DNA from 2 places in the Streptomyces sp. NPDC001153 genome. Region 1 is predicted to be linked to the other one. Evidence: riboswitches for the same ligand, from Rfam matches in the RefSeq annotation. Region 1 holds a riboswitch; the other holds the start of a gene.

Region 1 (3,650 bases):
TTCTCCTTCGAGGCGAAGGCGTCGAACAGCGCCAGACTGGCCTCGCGCGGGATGTGCTCGTCGTCCCACTGCATGTCGTACTCGATCGGGACGGTGATCTGCTTCGCCTTCTCCGCCAGGACGTCGGGCCAGTGCTGACCGAAGACCGCGGCCGTGATCCTGGGCTCGATCGCCACCAGCGGCACGCCGATCGCGGTGCCCATGTTGATGCCGAAGTAGCCGACCGGCCCATCGGCGCCGATTTCCGGAAGCTCCTGGAGGGCGTCCAGGGTCGCCTGCCATTCGGGGACGGCGAGCTCCGCCAGGTGGGCGTTGTAGCGCACGACGACCGGGCCTTCCGGCTCGCCCGCCGCCCTGGCCCGGAACAGCTCGGCGATCTCCTGCTCGTCGTGTGCCGTGCGCGGCCGGTCGCCGTGACCGGGCGCGTCGATACAGGCGACGTGGAAGCCGCAGCCGCTCACCAGGAGCTGTGCACGACCCGCCATCGCAGGATGCTTCTTGTGGTTGCCGCCGCCGTGGCCCATCAGGACCAGGGGCGCACGGTCCGCGCCGGATGCGGGCGACCAGAGGACACCGGGGACCTCGCCCAGGGTGAAGTCGCGTTCGATCACGCCGTCGGCGGAAGACTCGGAGATGAACTGCAGAGATTTCATGGCGTGTTGCCTTTCGGGAGTGCCTTGTTGTCGAGGCGCTCCCGGCGACACCTACGTCGATCGCCCGACCGTGACGACGAGGGGGAGCACCCACACGAATGCAGCGTTCATGGGTCTCACCTCCTCGGCTGGTACACGGTCAACTGCAAGCTAACAGATCGATGATCAACCCGCCCAACCCTTTTTCCCGCCACGTGCACGGCCGAACACGCCCTCCGCAACCGGGTGTTCTCCGCCGTGGAATGATGACCGGCGACACAAGGCGACGGCGGGGAGTGACGCGGCGTGCCCGAGAGGCCGGCGGAAGAGGCGTCGGACGACGCCGTGGCGGGGAGCGGCGCGGCACCGTGCCGGGTCGTCGTGTGCCGGGACTGCTGCTGCGGCAGTCCCAAGGTGACCGGGGTCGATCACGCGGCGCAGACCGCGCGTCTGCGGGCGGAGGTGCCGGTGCGCATCTCCGACTGCCTCGATGTGTGCGACCAGGCCAACGTCGTCGTCGTACAGCCGTCCGCCGCGGGCCGGGCCGCCGGCGCGCGGCCGGTGTGGCTCGGGCTCGTCAACGACCCCGACGCGACCGAGGACATCGTCACCTGGGTCCGCTCCGGCGGCCCCGGAGTGGCCCCCCTACCGGACATCCTCGGCCTGTACGCCTTCACCCCGCCGCGGCGCCGCACGGATTCCCGCTGACCCACCGGTCCCGTACCGTCCCACCAGCTGGGAGAGGAAGATCACTTGGGAGAGAGGCGGTCTTGGCCATGCGCGCGTCACGCGGTACGGTCGATCCGATATCGATGACGGCGAAACGGAAGCCGGTGGGAATCCGGCACGGTCGCGCCACTGTATGCGGGACCCCCAGGGGCTCGTGAGTCAGACCCGTGGTCGTCGTCCTGTGCACCACCGAGATGGGACGCGAACTCCCAGAGGAGGGTCCTGCCATGGCGCAGACCGTCGCCCAGCCGACAGCCACCACCCCCGTCGTTCCCGCCCAGCTGCCGCTGAAGGCGATTGCTCCCTGGGCGGTCTTCTTCGGCATCCTCATGCTGATCCTGCTCTACTTCGTCGGCGCCGAGCAGGGCGCCACCTCCGTGTTCAACGGCACGGACGTCCACGAGTGGGTGCACGACGCCCGCCACCTGCTGGGCTTCCCCTGCCACTGACGCGACGAACACCGCGCCCATGAACTCCGCAACCGTACGGAACCTTCTCGTCCGGGGCATGCTCGCCGGTCTCGCGGCCGGTGTGCTCGCCCTGGTCGTGGCCTACGTGCTCGGTGAGCCGAACGTCGACAAGGCCATCAGCTTCGAGCAGGCTCACTCCCACGAGCACGAGATGGAGGTCGTCTCCCGCTCCCTGCAGTCGACCGCCGGCCTCGCCACCGGTGTCCTCGTCTACGGCGTCGCCTTCGGCGGCATCGCCGCGCTCGCCTTCTGCTTCGCCCTCGGCCGCGTGGGCCGCTTCGGCCCGCGCGCCACGGCACTGCTGCTGTCGGGTTGCGCGCTGCTCGCCGTGTACGTCGTCCCGTTCCTGAAGTACCCGGCCAACCCGCCGTCGGTCGGCAACCCCGACACCATCGGCAAGCGGACCACCCTGTACTTCCTGATGATGCTGCTCAGCGTCCTGCTGGCGGTCGCCGCCACCATCCTGGGCAAGCGGCTCGCCCCGCGCCTGGGCACCTGGTGGGCCACGGTGGCCGCAGTGATCGCGTTCACCGTCGTGATCGGCCTGGCCTACCAGTTCCTGCCCGCCGTCAACGAGGTGCCCAAGGGCTTCCCCGCCACCCTGCTGTGGCGGTTCCGGCTCTCGGCACTGGCGATCCAGACCGCTCTGTGGGCCGGATTCGGCCTCGCCTTCGGCGAGTTGGCCGAACGGCTGCTGAACCCCAAGCCGGTTACGGCCGCGAACCGGCGAGCGGTTCCCGCCGCGCACTGACTCCCCGCGTACGGCACAGGGCCCGGCGGAACCGCCCGCCGGGCCCTGTGCCGTTCCGCCTAATCGGCCTCCGCCGCGGCAAGCGGACACCCCAGCCGCAGATTCCAGCGCCCGGCCCGGCCGCTGAGCTCCGTCACGGTCAGCGGCGGCACGTCGAGGCGCCAGAAGACGGCCGCGGGCATGCCGAGCGCATGGACGACGGCCCCCCGCACCACCTCCGGCTCGACGACGGCGACCGTACGGCCCTCCCACTCCTGCGCCTCGGCCAGCCAGCGCGCGACCCGTCCGCACAGATCCCGCACGGACTCACCCCCGTGCGGTGCGCACTCGGGGTCGGTGAGCCAGCGGCCCACCGCCTCCGGCTCGGCGGCCCCCACCTCCTCCAGGGTGCGCCCGCGCCAGCGGCCCACGTCGAGACCCGCCAACTCCGCTACCTGCAGGCCGTCGAGGCCCAGCGCCGCGGCCGTCTCCCGGCAGCGCACGCCGGGGGAGGTGAGGACACGGACCGCGGAGGGCAGGGTTCCGGCCGCCGAGCGGGCACGTGCCGCTCCGCTGCCGTCGATCGAGCCGCCGTCGTCGAAGCGGGCCTGGCGCAGCGACGCGCTCATGGCGGGGGAGAGGAGAAGGACTCGGCTGGTCACGTGGTTCAGAGGTACCAGCATCCGCGCACGGCACACAAGGCCCGGCCGACGACCGGGCCGGCCGGGGGTTTGCGGCGCACCGCACGGACTGGCGATCATGGGGTGGCTCGGTTCCTCCGGAAGAACAGGCGGCGGCACGTGATACCTCCCGTTCCCTCCATCGACCGGCGCCGGCTGCTCGGCCGGGTCCTTCCCGCCGCGGCCGCGACCCTGCTCACCGGGACGGCCGCCGCCTGTGCCGGGACGGGTTCCTCCCCGCGGGCGGCCGAGCCGCTGCTGGCGTTGGTCTACCGAGGGCCCGCGGCCTGCGACGGATGCGCCGAGGCGGTCGCCGCGGTGCTGAAGAAGGCCCCGCGTCCGTTCACGGTCGCCTACGTCGGCCCCGACGAGGACGTCCCCCTGACCGCGGCCGGTCTGGCGGACGCCG
Region 2 (3,650 bases), on a different contig from region 1:
GTCCAGTACCGTGCCGAGGAGCTTCTGCTGCCGTCCGCCGTGATAGCCGCGGGCACTCAGCTCGCCCACGGGCCTGCCCAGCAGCACCACCTGGCTGCTCTGTTCGCCGCCCGGCTTGAGCAGCACCGGGTTCATCAGCGCGGTCGGCTCGATCCGGCACGCCTGGGCCTGCATGGCCTGCGCCCGCCCGATCTCCGCGCCCTCGCGGGTCACGAAGGAGTTGAGCGACATGTTCTGCGCCTTGAACGGCGCCACCTTCACGCCCTGGCGCACCAGCCACCGGCAGATCCCGGCCGTCACGACGCTCTTGCCGGCGTCGGAGGTGGTGCCGGCGACGAGGAGTCCCCCGTTCACTTCCCACGTCCCTTCAGACCCTTGACGACACCATTGACGAGGAGGCGCGCGGCGACCGTGGTGCCGAGCGCGAGCACGCCGACGCGGCGGGAGAGCCGTACGGCCCGGTCGATGTCGGTGACCTGGACGGCCCGGCCGGTGTCGCCGTTGAGCACGGGCCGGTGCTCGACGCGGCCGCCGTAGGAGAGCGTGCCGCCGAGGCGCACGCCCAGGGCGCCCGCGAAAGAGGCCTCCACGGGGCCCGCGTTGGGGCTCGGGTGCTGGTGGGCGTCGGCCTTCCAGGCGCGCAGGGCACCCCGCGGGTCGGATCCGGCCGCGGCGGCGAGTACGGCGGTGAGCCGGGCCCCCGGCCAGCCCGCGACGTCGTCGAGCCGGGCGGAGGCCCAGCCGAAGCGCCGGTAACGCGGGGACCTGTGACCGACCATCGCGTCCAGGGTGTTGACGGCCCGGAAGCCCAGCAGCCCGGGCACCCCGCCCACGGCCCCCCACACCAGGGCGCCCACGACGGCGTCGGAGGTGTTCTCGGCGACCGACTCGACCACGGCCCGGGCGATCCCGTCGGCGTCCAGCGCCTGCGGGTCCCGGCCGCACAGATGCGGCAGCCGCGCCCGCGCCGCCTCGACGTCCCCGGACTCCAGGGCGCGCCCGATGGCGCGGGCCTCCCGGGCGAGCGACGTACCGCCGACGACCGCCCAGGTGGCGGCGGCGGTCAGCGCGACGGAGGCGGCGGGGCAGGGGCGTACGGCGCGTGCGGCCAGCGTGCCGAGTGCGACGGCGCCACCGGCGCACACGACGGTGTGCACGGCGCCCCAGCCGCGGTGGTCGTGCCACAACGCGCGGTCCACGGCAGCGGCCGCACGTCCGAACGCGGCGACCGGATGCCCGCGGCGCGGATCGCCGAGGAGCAGGTCACCGAGAAGACCGGCGGCGGCGCCGTACGCGAAAGTGCGATCGGCACCCATCGGCTCAGCCGGCCATGGGTACAGGAGCGGGCCTGGTGCGGGTCCTTGTCCTTCGGCAGCCGGGCATGGCGATCGATGTCCTCACTCAGGGTGTCCGCGCCCTGGTTCGACGAGATTCGGCGGTGAGAGTTCCTGGCTCCCGGGGTTTCTTCCCCGGTGACAGTGGCGGGACCGCGCCGGATTCGCACCGGCTTCCTCTCTTGCCGCCGTACATGGCCTGGGCAGTCCACCACGCGCCCGGAACGGCCGTCAACTTGCCGTTGACCTGCGAGGGGAGAGTGTGCCGATCCCCACATCGCGGGACGCCCGTGGCCTGTGGGTACGGCGAAGGCTCCCCTCCGTCACGCTGGGAGGGGAGCCTTCGTGCTGCCTGGTTCGTGGCGGTCCGTCAGGACTTGGACACGATGAGGAAGATGCCGTACGCCACCGCCGCCGCGCAGGCCGCGAAGCAGACGTAGGCGCCGGTGACGGCGAGGGCGGCGGAGTCGCCCTGGGCCGCGGCCTTCTCGCGCCGGGCCAGACCGTTGATGCCGAGGGTGAACAGGGCCACCAGGCCCACGGTGAACACGAGGCTGGCGCCGAAGACGGAGCCGAGGGCCGACCAGTCGATCTTCATGGGGTTGCTTCCTTGGTTACCGGTGGGGCCGGGGTCAGACGGTCGCGGCCGGCGGGGCGGCCTCGGGCGCGGGCTCGGTGGCGGCCGGGGAGGCGATCGTGGCCGTCAGGTCCTCGGTGATCAGGCCCGCCGGGGGCGGGGTCACCGCGGCGATGGCGGCGGTCACCACGCCGGCCAGCTCCTCGGTCTCGGTCACGACGTTGGTGTGGTCGACGACCTCACGGCGGGAGATCTTCCAGATCGCGGCGCTCGCGGCGACCAGGAAGACGGCCACGACGGCGGTGCCCCAGTCACCGAGATCGGTGACGGCCTCGGCGCCCCCGCCGACCAGCGCGGCGGCCGGGAGGGTGAGCACCCAGGCGACGGCCATGCGGGTCGCGGTGGACCAGCGGACCACCCCGCCCTTGCGGCCGAGGCCGGCGCCCATCACCGAGCCGGAGACGACGTGCGTGGTGGACAGGGAGAAGCCCAGGTGGGAGGAGGCCAGGATGGCGGTCGCGGCGCTGGTCTGGGCGGCGAAGCCCTGGCGCGGCTCCAGGTCGGTCAGGCCCTTGCCCATGGTGCGGATGATCCGCCAGCCGCCGATGTAGGTGCCGAGCGCGATGGCCAGGCCGGCGGAGAGGATGACCCAGGTGGGAGGGTTCGAGCCCGGGGCGATGGCGCCGCCCGCGATCAGGGCGAGGGTGATGATGCCCATCGTCTTCTGGGCGTCGTTGGTGCCGTGGGCGAGGGAGACCAGGCCGGCGGAGGCGATCTGGCCGGCGCGGTAGCCCTTGCGGGTGGCCTCGCCGTCGGCCTTGCCGCCGATGCCGTAGGAGAACCGGGTGGCCAGCATCGAGGCGACGCCCGCCACGATCGGCGCGGCGACCGCCGGGAGCAGCACCTTGGTGACCAGGACGTCGCCGTGCACGGCGCCGAAGCCGGCGGAGGCGACGGTGGCGCCGATCAGACCGCCCATCAGGGCGTGCGAGGAGCTGGAGGGCAGGCCCACCAGCCAGGTCACCAGGTTCCAGAGGATCGCGCCGACCAGGGCGGCGAAGATGACCTCGGGACGGATGCCCTTCTCGTCGACGAGACCCTTGGAGATCGTGTTGGCGACCTCCACGGAGAGGAAGGCGCCCACCAGGTTCAGGGTGGCGGACATGGCCACCGCGATCTTGGGCTTCATGGCGCCTGTGGAGATGGTGGTGGCCATCGCGTTGGCGGTGTCGTGGAAACCGTTCGTGAAATCGAACGCGAGAGCGGTTACCACCACTATCGCGAGGATCAGCGAGAAGCTTTCCATTTACCCAGGCAATCGTTCGAGGTCATTGGCTGGACGACCGTAGGCAACCTGGGTGAACGGAAGATGAACTGAGGCAGGCGTAGGGGTGTCCAGAGAGGGGGATCGAGGTTCCGCCCGGCTCCCGCGTCCCAGGCGCGCCATGGCTACCGGCCGCGCGCGAAGGTCCGCAGCCGGGCGGCGGTGCCGTTGAAGAGATTCTGGTCACCCGGCAGCCGGCCCCGGGTGCCGAACTGCCAGAACGTCCAGTACCGCCACCCGCCCGGCAGCTTCCCCGGCCGCGCGGCGTCGTGCCGGGCGATCCACAGGGCGTGGCTCTTGGCGAACGCGCGGCTGTTGCCGGTGCACAGCCGCCACCACTGGGTCGTCGTGTAGAGCACCGGACGGCGGCCGGTCTCCCGCTTGACCTCGTTGCTGAAGGACCGGATCCAGCGGA

What was found. Region 1 has a riboswitch for cobalamin ahead of ACWDEN_RS15435 (CbtB domain-containing protein). Riboswitches for the same ligand answer to the same signal wherever they lie in the genome.
Region 2: linked by a shared signal. The riboswitch ahead of ACWDEN_RS18905 (cobalamin biosynthesis protein) and the one ahead of ACWDEN_RS15435 (CbtB domain-containing protein) in region 1 are both predicted to bind cobalamin.

The regions. Positions count from the first base shown of each region.
Region 1 covers NZ_JBSFJZ010000011.1:219,080-222,729, forward strand. Annotated here, with positions in the region: gene ACWDEN_RS15425 (alpha/beta hydrolase) at 1-653, opposite strand, end outside; gene ACWDEN_RS15430 (hypothetical protein) at 978-1,340, shown strand; cobalamin riboswitch at 1,414-1,551, shown strand; gene ACWDEN_RS15435 (CbtB domain-containing protein) at 1,589-1,810, shown strand; gene ACWDEN_RS15440 (CbtA family protein) at 1,830-2,582, shown strand; gene ACWDEN_RS15445 (histidine phosphatase family protein) at 2,642-3,223, opposite strand; gene ACWDEN_RS15450 (BPL-N domain-containing protein) at 3,362-3,650, shown strand, end outside.
Region 2 covers NZ_JBSFJZ010000015.1:63,646-67,295, reverse strand. Annotated here, with positions in the region: gene ACWDEN_RS18910 (cobyric acid synthase) at 1-354, opposite strand, end outside; gene ACWDEN_RS18905 (cobalamin biosynthesis protein) at 351-1,316, opposite strand; cobalamin riboswitch at 1,421-1,562, opposite strand; gene ACWDEN_RS18900 (hypothetical protein) at 1,705-1,932, opposite strand; gene ACWDEN_RS18895 (anion permease) at 1,967-3,217, opposite strand; gene ACWDEN_RS18890 (lysozyme) at 3,361-3,650, opposite strand, start outside.